DNA from 3 places in the Lysinibacillus sp. FSL K6-0057 genome. Region 1 is predicted to be linked to each of the others. Evidence: a T-box and tRNA genes for the amino acid it is inferred to sense, from the RefSeq annotation. Region 1 holds a T-box; the other regions hold tRNA genes.
What was found. The T-box of region 1 lies ahead of tyrS (tyrosine--tRNA ligase). A T-box ahead of a tRNA ligase gene usually reads a tRNA of that ligase, here a tRNA-Tyr.

Region 2: it has a tRNA-Tyr gene. The T-box ahead of tyrS (tyrosine--tRNA ligase) is inferred to sense a tRNA for this amino acid. The anticodon was not compared.
Region 3: it has a tRNA-Tyr gene. The T-box ahead of tyrS (tyrosine--tRNA ligase) is inferred to sense a tRNA for this amino acid. The anticodon was not compared.

What each region holds. Positions count from the first base shown of each region.
Region 1 covers NZ_CP152047.1:3,759,898-3,765,785, reverse strand. The annotation lists gene MHB40_RS18655 (transglycosylase domain-containing protein) at 1-1,599, opposite strand, end outside; T-box leader at 1,702-1,910, shown strand; gene tyrS (tyrosine--tRNA ligase) at 1,994-3,262, shown strand; gene MHB40_RS18645 (cobalamin-binding protein) at 3,314-4,117, opposite strand; gene MHB40_RS18640 (iron-containing alcohol dehydrogenase) at 4,251-5,456, opposite strand.
Region 2 covers NZ_CP152047.1:4,271,064-4,276,951, reverse strand. The annotation lists rRNA gene MHB40_RS21435 (23S ribosomal RNA) at 1-1,406, shown strand, start outside; rRNA gene rrf (5S ribosomal RNA) at 1,517-1,632, shown strand; tRNA gene MHB40_RS21425 (tRNA-Asn) at 1,649-1,725, shown strand; tRNA gene MHB40_RS21420 (tRNA-Ser) at 1,731-1,822, shown strand; tRNA gene MHB40_RS21415 (tRNA-Glu) at 1,847-1,921, shown strand; tRNA gene MHB40_RS21410 (tRNA-Val) at 1,937-2,012, shown strand; tRNA gene MHB40_RS21405 (tRNA-Met) at 2,042-2,116, shown strand; tRNA gene MHB40_RS21400 (tRNA-Asp) at 2,120-2,195, shown strand; tRNA gene MHB40_RS21395 (tRNA-Phe) at 2,212-2,284, shown strand; tRNA gene MHB40_RS21390 (tRNA-Thr) at 2,297-2,372, shown strand; tRNA gene MHB40_RS21385 (tRNA-Tyr) at 2,382-2,465, shown strand; tRNA gene MHB40_RS21380 (tRNA-Trp) at 2,479-2,552, shown strand; tRNA gene MHB40_RS21375 (tRNA-His) at 2,566-2,641, shown strand; tRNA gene MHB40_RS21370 (tRNA-His) at 2,681-2,756, shown strand; tRNA gene MHB40_RS21365 (tRNA-Gln) at 2,776-2,850, shown strand; tRNA gene MHB40_RS21360 (tRNA-Gly) at 2,857-2,931, shown strand; tRNA gene MHB40_RS21355 (tRNA-Cys) at 2,940-3,013, shown strand; tRNA gene MHB40_RS21350 (tRNA-Leu) at 3,061-3,141, shown strand; gene MHB40_RS21345 (DUF6241 domain-containing protein) at 3,745-4,095, opposite strand; gene MHB40_RS21340 (hypothetical protein) at 4,074-4,277, opposite strand; gene MHB40_RS21335 (DUF2785 domain-containing protein) at 4,738-5,559, opposite strand.
Region 3 covers NZ_CP152047.1:284,946-290,833, forward strand. The annotation lists rRNA gene MHB40_RS01270 (23S ribosomal RNA) at 1-2,204, shown strand, start outside; rRNA gene rrf (5S ribosomal RNA) at 2,270-2,385, shown strand; tRNA gene MHB40_RS01280 (tRNA-Val) at 2,397-2,472, shown strand; tRNA gene MHB40_RS01285 (tRNA-Asp) at 2,477-2,552, shown strand; tRNA gene MHB40_RS01290 (tRNA-Thr) at 2,561-2,636, shown strand; tRNA gene MHB40_RS01295 (tRNA-Tyr) at 2,644-2,727, shown strand; tRNA gene MHB40_RS01300 (tRNA-Trp) at 2,732-2,805, shown strand; tRNA gene MHB40_RS01305 (tRNA-His) at 2,849-2,924, shown strand; tRNA gene MHB40_RS01310 (tRNA-Gln) at 2,934-3,008, shown strand; tRNA gene MHB40_RS01315 (tRNA-Lys) at 3,022-3,094, shown strand; tRNA gene MHB40_RS01320 (tRNA-Arg) at 3,113-3,189, shown strand; tRNA gene MHB40_RS01325 (tRNA-Pro) at 3,205-3,281, shown strand; tRNA gene MHB40_RS01330 (tRNA-Ala) at 3,297-3,372, shown strand; tRNA gene MHB40_RS01335 (tRNA-Ser) at 3,386-3,478, shown strand; tRNA gene MHB40_RS01340 (tRNA-Phe) at 3,485-3,560, shown strand; tRNA gene MHB40_RS01345 (tRNA-Gly) at 3,566-3,639, shown strand; tRNA gene MHB40_RS01350 (tRNA-Ile) at 3,644-3,717, shown strand; tRNA gene MHB40_RS01355 (tRNA-Asn) at 3,725-3,801, shown strand; tRNA gene MHB40_RS01360 (tRNA-Glu) at 3,803-3,874, shown strand; gene MHB40_RS01365 (nitric oxide synthase oxygenase) at 4,635-5,681, shown strand; gene MHB40_RS01370 (hypothetical protein) at 5,760-5,888, shown strand, end outside.

The DNA of each region.
Region 1 (5,888 bases):
CATTTTTACTAACAAATCAGCGGGGCGTCTATTAATAATATCATTATATAAACGTAGCGCTGATATGTTTTGAGAGTCTGCTAATGCCTCACGTGCAGGAATAAGTCCTCGCTCATCACTTGTAATATAGTTGCTTGGACTCCATTTACCAATAGAGAATTTCACGTCAACTAATGGGCTACCTGCACCAATAACTCCATATTCTATAGCAGGACCATAAACAAGTAATGGCTTCATTGTAGAACCGTTAGAACGGTAAGCTTGTGTTGCGTGGTTTACTTGAATTGTTTTAAAGTCTCGACCACCGACAAAGCTTAAAATGCGACCTGTGGTATTTTCTATTAAAATACTACCTACCTGTACGGGCATCTCAATATCAATTTCTTCACCAGTAACAGGGTCTTTCCCTTTACCAGTATACGTATGTCCATAATACTGGAAGTCCTTTGCTGCTTTTTGCATCGCATCATACATATCTTTATTAATAGTTGAGTAAATGCGATAGCCCTTAGAACGAACATCACGATCTGCTAAAATCGTATATTTATCCTTTAATTTTTTTTCTGACTTTAAGCGCTCTGGGTCAATCCCATCATCTTTTGCTAGTTTTTCAGCAATAATGTCATTTGCACGAGCTTCAAGCTCATAAGTCAGCCATGGATAACGATCCTCCGCACGCATTTCTGGTCCGCGGAAATCTGCAGCAATATCATAGTTTAACGCTTCATTATATTGCGCATCGTCAATATAACCAGCTTCTTTCATACGATAAAGTACTGTTTTCATACGATCAATACCTGGTTTCAAAGCTTCTTCACTTTTCAGTTCACCTGTATTCGTAAATGGTGTATAAGCAAATGGTGCCTGTGGAATACCAGCTATGTACGCAGCTTGAGGAAGAGACAATTCTTTTGCTTTTACGCCAAAAATCCCTTCAGCAGCTGTTTCAACACCTGCAATATTTCGTCCTGAAGAGTTACGACCATACGGAATAATATTTAAATAAGCCTCTAATATTTCTTCCTTCGTCATAAAATGTTCTAAACGCATCGCCAGTAAAATTTCCTTAGCTTTACGTTCATAGGATACTTCATTTGTTAGTACTTGGTTTTTAATAAGTTGTTGGGTAAGTGTAGATCCACCTGTTTGCGTAGCAGAATTTGTGACATCTTGTAATAACCCACGAATAACCGCTTTTGGTACAATTCCGTTATGCTCTCGGAAATATTCATCTTCTGTTGCCAGAACAGCATTCACAACCTCTGGTGCAACATTGCTAAGCGAAGTTTCACGTCGGTCTAAATCTGTCCGCAATTTCCCAATATAAATATCGTTGGCAAAATAAATTTCACTGGTTTCTTCATAACTAAAAATTTGATCGCGCAGCTCTTCTTTTGAGCGTAGCGGTTCTTCTTTTACAAGAGAAGCAAAATAACCAGCTCCAACTGAACCGACAAATACAGTACCAACCAATGCAAAGACTAAAAATAGTAAAAATAAGTTCCAGGTAACACTACCTGAAATACGTAATTTCTTCATCCATTTTTGTTCAAGTAATTCATCGATCTTTGCATTGATTTTTTCAATCCAATCTTTCAATGTATCGACCTCCTAAAATCTTGTCTATTATAGCACATATTGTTTTAGCACGAACATAGTTATTGACTTTGAAAAAGAATCGTATAGAATTATGTTTATAGTTTTCTGGTGATGAAGAGTTTGCAGTAGTGTCTATATTCCCTGTTTAGAGAGCCAGTGGTTGGTGAAAACTGGTCATAATGTAGAGACGAATTACGTGCTTGGAGCTTAGACGTGCGCGCCTGCGATAAAGGCGATTGAATGAAGTGGAAGGTGGATGACATCTTCAAGCTGGGTGGTACCGCGTTAGTTTGCAACTTAACGTCCCTGCATGCAATTGTTTGCGTGTAGGGACTTTTTTATTTAAAAATGTCCATGCACGTAACGAATTTCAACCATTTTAGGAGGAATGAACATGACAAACGAATTATTACAAGATTTAGAATGGCGTGGTTTGCTCTACCAACAAACAGATGCGGAAGGTATGGCAAAACTATTAGATGAACAATCAGTATCTTTATACTGTGGTGTAGATCCAACAGCTGACTCCATGCATATTGGACATATTGTTCCATTGTTAACACTTCGTCGCTTCCAAAAAGCGGGTCACCGTCCAATTTTACTTGTTGGTGGTGCGACAGGGATGATCGGTGATCCATCTGGTCGTTCAGAAGAGCGTCAATTACAAACGGTAGAGCAAATCGATAAAAACGTTCAAGGAATCCGTAGTCAATTAGAACGTATTTTTGATTTTGCGGAAGATGGCAATGGTGCTCAGCTTGTGAACAATCGTGACTGGATTGGTAATATAAACACAATTGAATTTTTACGTGATTACGGGAAATTAATTAACGTGAACTATATGTTAGCAAAGGATACGATTGCTTCTCGTCTTGACACAGGAATCTCGTTTACAGAGTTTGCCTATACATTAATTCAAGGTATTGATTACAATCATTTATACAATCACTACAATTGCCGTATTCAAGTAGGTGGCTCTGACCAATGGGGTAATATTACAACAGGTTTAGAGGTTATTCGTAAAACACACGAGGAAGAAACGAAAGCCTTTGGGATTACGATTCCATTAGTAACAAAGGCAGATGGCACAAAGTTTGGTAAAACAGCAGGTGGTGCTGTATGGCTAGATAGTAAGAAAACATCTCCATATGAGTTCTACCAATTCTGGATCAATGCTGCGGATGCAGATGTCATTAAATACTTAAAAATCTTCACGTTCCTTTCTCGTGAAGAAATTGAAGCATTAGCAGTCTCTGTAGAGGAGGAGCCGCATTTACGTAAGGCACAAAAAGCGCTAGCTGAAGAAATGACTCGTTTAATTCATGGTCAAGAGGCATTAGAGCAAGCCATTCGTATTACAGCAGCTTTGTTCTCAGGGGATCTAAAAGCACTTTCAGCTGAAGAAATGAAGGATGCTTTTAAAGATGTTCCTTCTATTGAAATGGCTAAAGAGGACAAAAACATTGTTGATCTTCTTGTAGAAGCAGGCATTTCATCTTCAAAACGTCAAGCACGTGAGGACGTATCAAATGGTGCAATTAGTATAAACGGTGAAAAGGTAACGGATTTAGAATACGTAGTCGATGCCAAGGATCGTTTAGAGGATGCATTCGGCATTGTCCGTCGAGGTAAGAAAAAATATCATATGGTGAAATTTGTATAATTTCTATTAGCAAAACCACATTCCCAAAAACGAGGGGATGTGGTTTTTTAATCATAAGAAACTCGGCGGTTTTATTTGTTCATATTCTTTAGGATGCAGTATTTTTGCAAGCTTGATGGCACCTTCAATAAGACGTGGAGAAGGGCGACAATACAGCCATTCTTCCATTACATGAAGCTGTTCCGATTGAACGGCATGTAGCTCTTTGGCATATGGACGTTTTAATAAATGAGCAGGTTGTATACGTTCAAATGCTACACCAACCCAAGCCATCATGATGTAGTCGGGCTTACGTTCAACAACATCTGTCCAATCAGTTTGAACACTGGCAAGTTCTACATCTTGAAATAGATTGATGCCACCAGCAAGAGCACTAATTTCCGTTAGCCAATTTATTTTCCCAGGAGTAAAAATAGGATTTGGCCACCATTCCCAATAGAGGGTAGGTTTCTTCGGGATGGTTTGTGCAATGGAATGCATTTTTTCGATGGAATGTATATACTCTTCAGCAATGTTCTTTGCTTGTTCTTCCACTTGACAAGCCTTACCGAGGGTTATAAGATCCTGCGCAATTTCCTCTAATGAGTTTGCGTTAAAAATAATATGAGGAATATTTCTTTCTTTTAATGCCTCAATGTTTCTTTCCATACCGGGTACACTCAAGGAAGCCAGGACAAGATCAGGCTGTAATGCCTCTAATGCATCCATATTAATCGATAAATCTGGCCCAAGCTGCGGTAACTCTTTAACCGTTGCTGGCCAATCCGAATAATCATCGACGCCAACGAGCTGGTCTGTCAGCCCTAAATAGGCGACTAATTCTGTATTGCTAGGACAAATTGAAATTAAACGCATATCGTTTTCTCCTATTCTTTTTAAGAAAAGTATAGCGAGAGTTTCTAGGATAGACAATGTGTGTATAAAAAAGGTGGAGAAAACATTTGTTTTCTCCACCTTTTGTCATGAGAGGCTTATAGGAAACCTTCGATTAAGAAAGGGCAACTGCTTCGAGTGACTCTTCTTTTTTCACAATAGGTCCCATTGCGTTTGTAATGATTTGTTTGATATCCTCTAGTGTTGCTTTACGAGGATTCGTCTCAGCACACACATCTAACAATGCATTTTTTGCTAGGATCTCAATATCCTCATCTTTTGCACCTAATTCACGGAAGCCACTAGGAATATTTAAATCTTGTGATAACTTCTCAATAGCTGTAATAGCCTTTTCAGCGGCATCGCGCTTACTTAAACCTTCCACATTTTCTCCTAATAATTCAGCGATACGAGCAAAGCGCTCTGTACGTGCTGTTACATTGAATCGGCAAACATGTGGCAATAAAATAGCATTGCACACGCCATGCGGTAGATTATAGAAACCGCCCAATTGATGAGCAATTGCATGTACATAGCCAAGTGATGCATTGTTAAAGGCCATTCCCGCTAAAAATTGTGCATATACCATTTGTTCACGCGCTTCTATATCAGCTCCATTTGCATAGGCACGTGGTAAAAATTCAGGAATCAGTTGAAGTACTTTTTCAGCACATGCATCTGTAATTGGTGTGGCATTCGTAGAAACGAATGATTCGATGGCATGTGTTAATGCATCAACACCAGTTGCCGCAGTTAGAGCAGGAGGTAAGCCAATCATAAGCTCAGGGTCATTAATGGACAGTAATGGTGTTACATGCTTATCAACAATGGCCATTTTCACTTTACGTGCTGTATCTGTAATAATGGTGAAACGAGTCATTTCACTTGCAGTGCCTGCAGTTGTATTGATCGCAATTAATGGCACAAGTGGATTTTGTGATTTATCAACGCCTTCATAATCATGAATGCGTCCACCATTCGAAGCAATAAGTCCGATACCTTTTGCTGCATCGTGTGCGCTACCTCCTCCAAGAGAAACAATAGAATCGCAGTTTTCAGCATGATACACTGCAATGCCATCTTCAATGTTTTGATCTGTTGGATTTGGTTCTGCTTTAGGGAAAATTGCTACATCAATTCCAGCAGCTGTAATGATATTTGCAATTTGTTCTGAGAGACCTAATTTGTGTAGGCCCTCATCTGTTACGATTAATGTCTTTTTCACTTCTAAATCATTTAAGCGCTTACCAACTTCTTGAATTGCTCCAGGTCCAAATAAGTTTGTTTTCGGCATAACAAATTGCTTTAGAACGTCTGACATATTTCCAACCCCTTTTAAAAAATTATTATTGCTTGAATGATGGTGAACCACCTTTCGCAATTCATCGTATTCTATTTTTTGTTAAAGTTCAACTCGTATTTTTATTAAAATTGTTAATTTTATTCATGTTATTATTTTACAAAAAAGTTAAGGGATCAAAGAAGGTGTGAAATGTTGTTTTGTAGTAGAATATTTAATTTAATAAGGTTTGAAAAATATTTTACTATGAAAGTAAAATATATTTTTTGGAAAACAGTTCTATTTTGATGACCTGTTGAATAGTAAATAACTGATATTTTGTTTTTATTATTAAGGTAGTGATTATGTTATTTTGAAACTATGTAATTACTATTTTAAAGTACATAAAATTGTCACAATATGTGGGGATAATTATTGTAGGTTATAATAATTAAGGCAATGCGTCTGCACTAA
Region 2 (5,888 bases), 510 kb from region 1:
CAGTAAGGCGTGTGTGTAGGCAAATCCGCACACTGTAACGTTGAGCTGTGATGGCGAGTCCGTATGGACGAAGTTCCTGATTTCACACTGCCAAGAAAAGCCTCTATCGAGGTGAGAGGTGCCCGTACCGCAAACCGACACAGGTAGTCGAGGAGAGAATCCTAAGGTGTGCGAGAGAACTCTCGTTAAGGAACTCGGCAAAATGACCCCGTAACTTCGGGAGAAGGGGTGCTCTTGAGCGTGCAAGCGCATGAGAGCCGCAGTGAATAGGCCCAGGCGACTGTTTAGCAAAAACACAGGTCTCTGCAAAACCGTAAGGTGACGTATAGGGGCTGACGCCTGCCCGGTGCTGGAAGGTTAAGAGGAGTGGTTAGCGCAAGCGAAGCTGCGAATTGAAGCCCCAGTAAACGGCGGCCGTAACTATAACGGTCCTAAGGTAGCGAAATTCCTTGTCGGGTAAGTTCCGACCCGCACGAAAGGCGTAACGATCTGGGCACTGTCTCAACGAGAGACTCGGTGAAATTATAGTACCTGTGAAGATGCAGGTTACCCGCGACAGGACGGAAAGACCCCGTGGAGCTTTACTGTAGCCTGATATTGAATTTTGGTACAACTTGTACAGGATAGGTAGGAGCCAGAGATCTCGGAGCGCCAGCTTCGAAGGAGGCGTCGGTGGGATACTACCCTGGTTGTATTGAAATTCTAACCCATGCCCCTTAGCGGGGCAGGAGACAGTGTCAGGCGGACAGTTTGACTGGGGCGGTCGCCTCCTAAAAGGTAACGGAGGCGCCCAAAGGTTCCCTCAGAATGGTTGGAAATCATTCGTAGAGTGTAAAGGCACAAGGGAGCTTGACTGCGAGACCTACAAGTCGAGCAGGGTCGAAAGACGGGCTTAGTGATCCGGTGGTTCCGCATGGAAGGGCCATCGCTCAACGGATAAAAGCTACCCCGGGGATAACAGGCTTATCTCCCCCAAGAGTCCACATCGACGGGGAGGTTTGGCACCTCGATGTCGGCTCATCGCATCCTGGGGCTGTAGTCGGTCCCAAGGGTTGGGCTGTTCGCCCATTAAAGCGGTACGCGAGCTGGGTTCAGAACGTCGTGAGACAGTTCGGTCCCTATCCGTCGTGGGCGTAGGAAATTTGAGAGGAGCTGTCCTTAGTACGAGAGGACCGGGATGGACACACCGCTGGTGTACCAGTTGTCTTGCCAAAGGCATCGCTGGGTAGCTATGTGTGGACGGGATAAGTGCTGAAAGCATCTAAGCATGAAGCCCCCCTCAAGATGAGATTTCCCATTACGCAAGTAAGTAAGATCCCTCAAAGACGATGAGGTAGATAGGTTCGAGGTGGAAGTGTGGTGACACATGGAGCTGACGAATACTAATCGATCGAGGACTTAACCAAAACGTTTGAAACATTCAATGCACGTTTATCCAGTTTTGAAAGAATAAAATATTATAATATACTTGTAATTTTTATAAGATATGTTATAATAAGTATTGTCTTTCAAATAGTCTAGTGATGATGGCAAAGAGGTCACACCCGTTCCCATACCGAACACGGAAGTTAAGCTCTTTAGCGCCGATGGTAGTTGGGGGCTTCCCCCTGTGAGAGTAGGACGTCGCTAGGCTATATACTAAAATTATTCCGAAGTAGCTCAGTTGGTAGTAGCACCTGACTGTTAATCAGGTTGTCGCAGGTTCGAGTCCTGCCTTCGGAGCCATTCTTGGAGAGTTGTCCGAGTGGCCGAAGGAGCACGATTGGAAATCGTGTAGGCGGTTAACACTGTCTCAAGGGTTCAAATCCCTTACTCTCCGCCAGCACTTTGATTTGTTCCAATAGTTGGCCCCTTGGTCAAGTGGTTAAGACACCGCCCTTTCACGGCGGTAACACGGGTTCGAATCCCGTAGGGGTCACCATTTAAATACCCAGATGGAGGATTAGCTCAGCTGGGAGAGCATCTGCCTTACAAGCAGAGGGTCGGCGGTTCGAGCCCGTCATCCTCCACCATTATTTTTTACAATAGTATATATCATTATCGCGGGGTGGAGCAGTGGTAGCTCGTCGGGCTCATAACCCGAAGGTCGTTGGTTCAAATCCGGCCCCCGCAACCAAATGGTCCCGTGGTGTAGCGGTTAACATGCCTGCCTGTCACGCAGGAGATCGCCGGTTCGATCCCGGTCGGGACCGCCATTTATTTTAATAACATGGGTCAGTAGCTCAGTTGGTAGAGCATTAGATTGAAGCTCTAAGTGTCGGCGGTTCGATTCCGTCCTGACCCATCATGTTTTTTTGCCGGTGTAGCTCAGTTGGTAGAGCAACTGACTTGTAATCAGTAGGTCGTGGGTTCGACTCCTATCGCCGGCACCATGTATTCCCGGAGGGGTAGCGAAGTGGCTAAACGCGGCGGACTGTAAATCCGCTCCTTAGGGTTCGGCGGTTCGAATCCGTCCCCCTCCACCAGTTTTAATCTAATAGGGGCATAGTTTAACGGTAGAATAGAGGTCTCCAAAACCTTTGATGTGGGTTCGATTCCTACTGCCCCTGCCAATTTAATTTTATGGCGGTTGTGGCGAAGTGGTTAACGCACCTGATTGTGGTTCAGGCATTCGTGGGTTCGATTCCCATCAGTCGCCCCATTTAATTTTAAATTAGAATAATACCAAATAGTAATTATGGCGGTTGTGGCGAAGTGGTTAACGCACCTGATTGTGGTTCAGGCATTCGTGGGTTCGATTCCCATCAGTCGCCCCATTTTTATCTAATTATCTTTTGGGGTATAGCCAAGCGGTAAGGCAACGGATTTTGATTCCGTCATGCCCTGGTTCGAATCCAGGTACCCCAGCCATTTTTTGCGGAAGTAGTTCAGTGGTAGAACACCACCTTGCCAAGGTGGGGGTCGCGAGTTCGAACCTCGTCTTCCGCTCCAAGTATGATGGCGGCATAGCCAAGTGGTAAGGCACAGGTCTGCAACACCTTTATCACCGGTTCAAATCCGGTTGCCGCCTCCATATTTTAACTGCTAATCGGTTTATCCGATTTTTTTTATCGCCATTATGCCGGTGTGGCGGAATTGGCAGACGCGCACGACTCAAAATCGTGTTCCTTTGGAGTGTCGGTTCGACCCCGACCACCGGTATCTAAAACTAGCAATAGAATGCTACGTATCAAGGCTTCACACTTAATTGTGTGGAGTCTTTTTTGTGTTCCTTTACACTACAAAATCAATTCAAGTAGTGTGCGGAGGTAGTGTAACAGAGCCTTTGTATGCAACAATTGCTGTTAATATCCCGACTTCGATAGTTGATTGTCCAATAGAATAATAGGGAATATAACCCAAAAGAAAAAACGTCACTACGGTTAAGTAAATGACGTTTTGTGATGTTATTGATCTCGTGATTTATTTGTGGTCATTTCTATTAAGTCTTGAATAAACTCAGGAGTCTCAATGGATGTAAAAATTTAGAAACTTGTTGTCGCGCTTGTTTCTCATTGTATGGGAACGGTCATGGGCCAATTTTATCAATTCAATCGCCAAACTCTTCTTGTACACGTTCTTCAATCCATAGGCTTTTGCGTTCAAAGCGATATTTAAGTGATAAAGTTCTTTGTCTGTTAGCGGTCTTTCTTCCATATATAAAACCCTCCGCCGATAATTTTTTTGTATCTTAGTAATTGGTGGATTTTAGTAATTAGTATTATGATAATAAATTGAAAAATAGCAGACAAATAGAAAATTTCCCTATTTTTTATTTTCGAAATATTCTTTTATATAATACCCTTCCTCCTCTGGCGTTGACAAACGAGTTGCTTTTCCTAGGGCTTCTTCACCTCCGCCTTGTTGTAATTTCCAAATTTTATTATGGTCGTCAACGGCGTTTGAAAAATCACCTTTCGACCATCTTTCCAATATTGGAATGTAAAGATCGTTATGTTCATAATCGTTCATTTTACATACAGCCAACAATCGGTCAACCTTTTCTTGTGTTATTTGCTCGTGACCCCATTGAGCACCAGATTGAACCTTTTGGTGAGACATGCTGTGAATGGCTTCATTTATTTTGTCTTCTATTAAGTTGTCAGGATAAAGCAATTCTTCTTTTGTTTTACTTTCGAGAATTGCTCCGTCACCTTCAACAACAATTGTTTTTGTTGAAAGTGAGCAGGTTGAGCAGGTTTTTCTATTGGATTTGTGAATTGAGTGTAAGCAAAAGCTGCACCGATGATGGCTGCTATTACAATGATAATAGTAGTCGATTTTGTTTTTCTTTTCATTCTATTAACTCCTCATTGTAATTTGTATGATTATGTAATTATATATTGCTTTATATTATGTAATTAGGTTAATAATAACAGATTATTATAATTAAACGGGATTGATTAAGGGAAGCAAAACAAAAAAAGTCCATGTTTATTTTTCAAACATGAGCTTTTTTAATAAAATTTAATTTGGACATTGTAAGGCGTTTATTGTTCTTCTACTGATACATTTCTGTAAAAGTATCGATTGCCAATTGATCGTTTCCTTCAATGGTTTCTTTTAGAAGATGTGCATAAGTTCTCATTGTTGTTTCAATGTCTTCATGACCTAAGCGTCTACTTATGTATTCCCCGCAAATCAAATTTTCTGTGAAAAGTGTGAAGTAAAAATGTTCCCTGAGGGCTATTGTTTGCCTGTTACCACATTTGAAGTGGAGACGGACAAGTGTGGGTGCTTTCCCCTCATTTATTTTAATTAGGAATAGTATACTTTTTCTACTTTATATAATGTTTGCTCGATAGTCGAGCAGAGAACGGCATCTACATTGTAAAATTTAACTCGAAAGTATAAACTTTTCAAAAAGTTCTTTATATTATTTTTTTGCTTAAAGGCAGGGAGAAATTCTGAATTTTTCTCCACATCACCAAAACTTTGAATCCATTGCTCTACATGAGTCTGACTAAGTATTTTTCTATTTAATACACTAATTATACATTTTACCATTCTTTCATCTTCCCCATCGGAGTAAACTCGATCTGTTATGGTCATCTTTTCGTAAACCAAATCGAGGATAGTTAAGAGGTCACTTTTATCCAGTTCGGAGCATTGGGCCAAATCATCTAAAGCATCTGCTGCATGGGCTATAGCATGAGCCCAGCCTTTTTCTTCGTCATACCCACGGTAATCTCGCTCTTCCTGTACATTGTAAAATACTTTCTCTTTTATCTGATGAATTTGCTCTCTTGAGAGAAATGGTGATTCTCTATTCCTTGTGAAGAGGAGCGGTATGACTAGCATGGAGAAAGATCGAGTGAAGACAGAGTCTGTATTTGTTTCACCAAGCTTAAAAAGCAGATGGTTTTTATCCAAAACAACTGGTAGAAGTTGTTCTAGTTCGTTTGCTGTTAGAGAATTATCAGGAATCCAATGTGATAAGGTCGTATAAATTAGCTCATCACGTAGTTGGGCATCCAAAGAACCGATGTTATTTATCATTTCTAGCATCAACTGGAATGTATCGGGGGGTGCCTGGTATCCATTTTCTTTTATTAATATCAACTTTTCTTTTAAATTCATTTTACACGCTCCTACTAGAAATTTTCTGAACTAACTTTTTCAAGGGTTTCTACTGATTATACGGCTTCTTCCCTTACGATGAGGTACAGATAGGATCAGAGACAATCCGCAATAGCAGAAAGGAATAAATTATTTCCAAGCGGTTTATTTCCTCATAAAATCCATAAAATTCCTCCTCCTTCGATTGTATTTTATACGATAACTTACTATCTAAAAAACTTTCCCACCCGATTTTAGGATAAAGAACCCATATAATAATATTAAAAATTTTCATTGTAAGTTAATGGTTAGATAGTTATCATTTGTATGTTAAATTAAATTAATACAAA
Region 3 (5,888 bases), 1.6 Mb from region 1:
CCAGGTGATCTACCCATGTCCAGGGTGAAGGTGAGGTAACACTTACTGGAGGCCCGAACCCACGCACGTTGAAAAGTGCGGGGATGAGGTGTGGGTAGCGGAGAAATTCCAATCGAACTTGGAGATAGCTGGTTCTCTCCGAAATAGCTTTAGGGCTAGCCTCGTGATGAGAATACTGGAGGTAGAGCACTGTTTGGACTAGGGGGCCATCCCGGTTTACCGAATTCAGACAAACTCCGAATGCCAGATATTTATACACGGGAGTCAGACTGCGAGTGATAAGATCCGTAGTCAAAAGGGAAACAGCCCAGACCACCAGCTAAGGTCCCAAAGTAATCGTTAAGTGGAAAAGGATGTGGCGTTGCACAGACAACCAGGATGTTGGCTTAGAAGCAGCCATCATTTAAAGAGTGCGTAATAGCTCACTGGTCGAGTGACGCTGCGCCGAAAATGTATCGGGGCTAAACGATTCACCGAAGCTGTGGATTGACATCTACGATGTCAGTGGTAGGAGAGCGTTCTAAGTGCGTTGAAGTCAGACCGGAAGGACTGGTGGAGCGCTTAGAAGTGAGAATGCCGGTATGAGTAGCGAAAGACGGGTGAGAATCCCGTCCACCGTATGACTAAGGTTTCCTGAGGAAGGCTCGTCCGCTCAGGGTTAGTCGGGACCTAAGCCGAGGCCGATAGGCGTAGGCGATGGACAACAGGTTGATATTCCTGTACCACCTCCTCACCGTTTGAGAAATGGGGGGACGCAGTAGGATAGGGTAAGCGCGCTGTTGGATATGCGCGTCCAAGCAGTAAGGCGTGTGTGTAGGCAAATCCGCACACTGTAACGTTGAGCTGTGATGGCGAGTCCGTATGGACGAAGTTCCTGATTTCACACTGCCAAGAAAAGCCTCTATCGAGGTGAGAGGTGCCCGTACCGCAAACCGACACAGGTAGTCGAGGAGAGAATCCTAAGGTGTGCGAGAGAACTCTCGTTAAGGAACTCGGCAAAATGACCCCGTAACTTCGGGAGAAGGGGTGCTCTTGAGCGTGCAAGCGCATGAGAGCCGCAGTGAATAGGCCCAGGCGACTGTTTAGCAAAAACACAGGTCTCTGCAAAACCGTAAGGTGACGTATAGGGGCTGACGCCTGCCCGGTGCTGGAAGGTTAAGAGGAGTGGTTAGCGCAAGCGAAGCTGCGAATTGAAGCCCCAGTAAACGGCGGCCGTAACTATAACGGTCCTAAGGTAGCGAAATTCCTTGTCGGGTAAGTTCCGACCCGCACGAAAGGCGTAACGATCTGGGCACTGTCTCAACGAGAGACTCGGTGAAATTATAGTACCTGTGAAGATGCAGGTTACCCGCGACAGGACGGAAAGACCCCGTGGAGCTTTACTGTAGCCTGATATTGAATTTTGGTACAACTTGTACAGGATAGGTAGGAGCCAGAGATCTCGGAGCGCCAGCTTCGAAGGAGGCGTCGGTGGGATACTACCCTGGTTGTATTGAAATTCTAACCCATGCCCCTTAGCGGGGCAGGAGACAGTGTCAGGCGGACAGTTTGACTGGGGCGGTCGCCTCCTAAAAGGTAACGGAGGCGCCCAAAGGTTCCCTCAGAATGGTTGGAAATCATTCGTAGAGTGTAAAGGCACAAGGGAGCTTGACTGCGAGACCTACAAGTCGAGCAGGGTCGAAAGACGGGCTTAGTGATCCGGTGGTTCCGCATGGAAGGGCCATCGCTCAACGGATAAAAGCTACCCCGGGGATAACAGGCTTATCTCCCCCAAGAGTCCACATCGACGGGGAGGTTTGGCACCTCGATGTCGGCTCATCGCATCCTGGGGCTGTAGTCGGTCCCAAGGGTTGGGCTGTTCGCCCATTAAAGCGGTACGCGAGCTGGGTTCAGAACGTCGTGAGACAGTTCGGTCCCTATCCGTCGTGGGCGTAGGAAATTTGAGAGGAGCTGTCCTTAGTACGAGAGGACCGGGATGGACACACCGCTGGTGTACCAGTTGTCTTGCCAAAGGCATCGCTGGGTAGCTATGTGTGGACGGGATAAGTGCTGAAAGCATCTAAGCATGAAGCCCCCCTCAAGATGAGATTTCCCATTACGCAAGTAAGTAAGATCCCTCAAAGACGATGAGGTAGATAGGTTCGAGGTGGAAGTGTGGTGACACATGGAGCTGACGAATACTAATCGATCGAGGACTTAACCAAAACGTTTGACACATTCAATGCACGTTTATCCAGTTTTGAAAGAATAAGTCTTTCAACTGAATAAGTGAAGTGATGATGGCAAAGAGGTCACACCCGTTCCCATACCGAACACGGAAGTTAAGCTCTTTAGCGCCGATGGTAGTTGGGGGTTTCCCCCTGTGAGAGTAGGACATCGCTTCGCTTATTTTTTGTGGAGGATTAGCTCAGCTGGGAGAGCATCTGCCTTACAAGCAGAGGGTCGGCGGTTCGAGCCCGTCATCCTCCACCATTATGGTCCCGTGGTGTAGCGGTTAACATGCCTGCCTGTCACGCAGGAGATCGCCGGTTCGATCCCGGTCGGGACCGCCATTATTATTGCCGGTGTAGCTCAGTTGGTAGAGCAACTGACTTGTAATCAGTAGGTCGTGGGTTCGACTCCTATCGCCGGCACCATTCCCTTGGAGGGGTAGCGAAGTGGCTAAACGCGGCGGACTGTAAATCCGCTCCTTAGGGTTCGGCGGTTCGAATCCGTCCCCCTCCACCATTTTAGGGGCATAGTTCAACGGTAGAATAGAGGTCTCCAAAACCTTTGGTGTGGGTTCGATTCCTACTGCCCCTGCCAGGTATTGAGGTACTCGTTCATATATAGCTATTATTTTATAGTGGCGATTGTGGCGAAGTGGTTAACGCATCGGATTGTGGTTCCGACATTCGTGGGTTCGATTCCCATCAGTCGCCCCATTTCAAAATTGGGGTATAGCCAAGCGGTAAGGCAACGGATTTTGATTCCGTCATGCCTAGGTTCGAATCCTAGTACCCCAGCCATTTTTTATTTTACGAGCCATTAGCTCAGTTGGTAGAGCATCTGACTTTTAATCAGAGGGTCGAAGGTTCGAGTCCTTCATGGCTCATCATTTTTTAATTAATATGCGCCCGTAGCTCAATTGGATAGAGCGTCTGACTACGGATCAGAAGGTTATGGGTTCGACTCCTGTCGGGCGCGCCAATAAATTCACGTTTACGGAATGTAGCTCAGCTTGGTAGAGCACTTGGTTTGGGACCAAGGGGTCGTAGGTTCGAATCCTGTCATTCCGACCATCTTTCATGATAAATGGGGCCTTAGCTCAGCTGGGAGAGCGCCTGCCTTGCACGCAGGAGGTCAGCGGTTCGATCCCGCTAGGCTCCACCATTTTAATATTTTTGGAGGTATACCCAAGTCTGGCTGAAGGGATCGGTCTTGAAAACCGACAGGCGGGTAACACCGCGCGGGGGTTCGAATCCCTCTACCTCCTCCATTTTCCGGGTCAGTAGCTCAGTTGGTAGAGCATTAGATTGAAGCTCTAAGTGTCGGCGGTTCGATTCCGTCCTGACCCACCATTATTGCGGGTGTAGTTTAATGGTAAAACCTCAGCCTTCCAAGCTGATGTCGTGAGTTCGATTCTCATCACCCGCTCCAAAATGGGCCTATAGCTCAGCTGGTTAGAGCGCACGCCTGATAAGCGTGAGGTCGATGGTTCGAGTCCATTTAGGCCCATCATTATTCCGAAGTAGCTCAGTTGGTAGTAGCACCTGACTGTTAATCAGGTTGTCGCAGGTTCGAGTCCTGCCTTCGGAGCCACGGCCCGTTGGTCAAGTGGTTAAGACACCGCCCTTTCACGGCGGTAACACGGGTTCGAATCCCGTACGGGTCATCAAGCATGTAGCACAGATGTGTGTTACATGCTTTTTTCTATTTTCTTTAAGTACATTCTCCTTTTTCATGTTGTTGAAAAAAGATCATGTCATTAGTAGAAAAAGACCTTTTAGCAAGGTGAGGGGTTGATTTCCGTTCCGCCAGCGTCCTTTCCAGGGGGCGTCCGATGAGCCGCTTCACTCACTAGCGTTCGCTCCAGGGTCTCCTTTGTGACGCTAAATCCCTTAGGAGTGACGCTGGCTCCACTCCAATCAACCATGTGCAAAAGTGTCTTTTCCTTATCTTACATACTAACCGTAGCGATCAAAATAGCCCATGATTTGTATAATTAGATAGGCTCTTATTTTCATTGTGTAGTGACAACACCCCTTCATAAAGGGTAGTGAAGACCTTCACTTTATTTGAAAACCTTTGCTAAAAAAGTTAACATTTTGTAGGTTGGAGTGGAGGGCTACTTGACTCCCGTGGGATAGCGAGACAGGCGAGCCCCTGCACGGAGCGGTAGCAGAGGAAGCGGCTCGGCGCTCGCCCACAGGAAAGCAAGTAGCCTGCAACGGAAATCCGTTTTCACCTTTCACAAAAATTCTATTGTTAGTTTTGTTTTTCAACACTATGTAGATTCTCTTTACGAAAGAGAATCTACAGATTAAATTTGAACAAACTATTTCATATATAAAATATGTATGTTTTTTCAAGTACTATTTTCATGGTGCTTGTTGTTTTGTTCCTCTAATATGAGGATAAGTGGAGGAATCGATATGAATATACAGGAGATACAGCAATTTTTAAGTTTATACCAGACAGAACAAAATAAATCAGAACTTTGGTTAAAGAATAGATTACAGGAAGTTGAAAATGCAGGTGAATATTACCCAACAACTGAGGAGCTAGTTTTTGGTGCACGAGTGGCATGGCGTAATAGCAATAAATGTATCGGACGTCTATTTTGGCAGTCACTGCATGTGGTAGATGCACGTGATGTTTTAGATGAACAGGATATTTTTCAAAAATTACTAGAACATATTGATTATGCAACAAATTGTGGGAAGATCCGTCCAACTATAACAGTGTTTGCTTCAGATAGAGTAAGGATTTGGAATCATCAACTTATCCGTTATGCAGGCTATGAAACAGAAGCAGGCGTTATTGGAGATTCGCAATCCATTGAGTTTACAAAAGTATGTAAATCTCTGGGATGGAAAGGTAAAGGAACGGCTTTTGATGTGCTACCACTCATTATACAGGTGGATGATCGCGCTCCCAAAATGTATGTAATCCCTGAAGAATATATAGTAGAGGTCTCAATCCGCCATCCAGAGTTAGTGGATGTGGAGAAGTTAGGGATGAAATGGTATGCCGTACCCATAATTTCGAGTATGCGTTTTCAAATGGCAGGTATTGATTTTCAAGCTGCTCCATTTAATGGCTGGTATATGGGAACAGAAATCGGTGCACGCAATTTAGCAGATCATGAGCGCTATAACATGCTACCTGCTATTGCAGAAATTTTTAATCTTGATACAACCAAACAAGCGTCTCTTTGGCGTGATCGTGCATTAGTGGAACTTAATATTGCTGTTCTTCACTCATTTAAAGAAGATGGTGTGAGCATTGTTGATCATCATACAGCGGCTCAGCAATTTAAATTGTTTGAGGAAGCAGAAAAATCAGCAGAAAGAGAAGTTACAGGCAACTGGACATGGTTAATCCCGCCACTTTCGCCTGCAACGACTCATATATTCCATAAACCCTATGTAAATATATATCATACACCAAATTATTTTTATCAAAAGCCGTGCTATTAGCAGTAAAGGAGATGTTTACCTTCCTAATAATTTTGAAAATTAATTTCCAAATTACATGTTGAGGAGAGGGCGTTTACTATGTTAGACCAGCAAATCCCGAATATCCCATGGAGACAATTGACGACACCTTATGGTAGAGGAACAACCATCCCTCAGCTGATTGAACAGGAGCAATATCCACAGCTAGCTGCGTTAATTGAACATCAA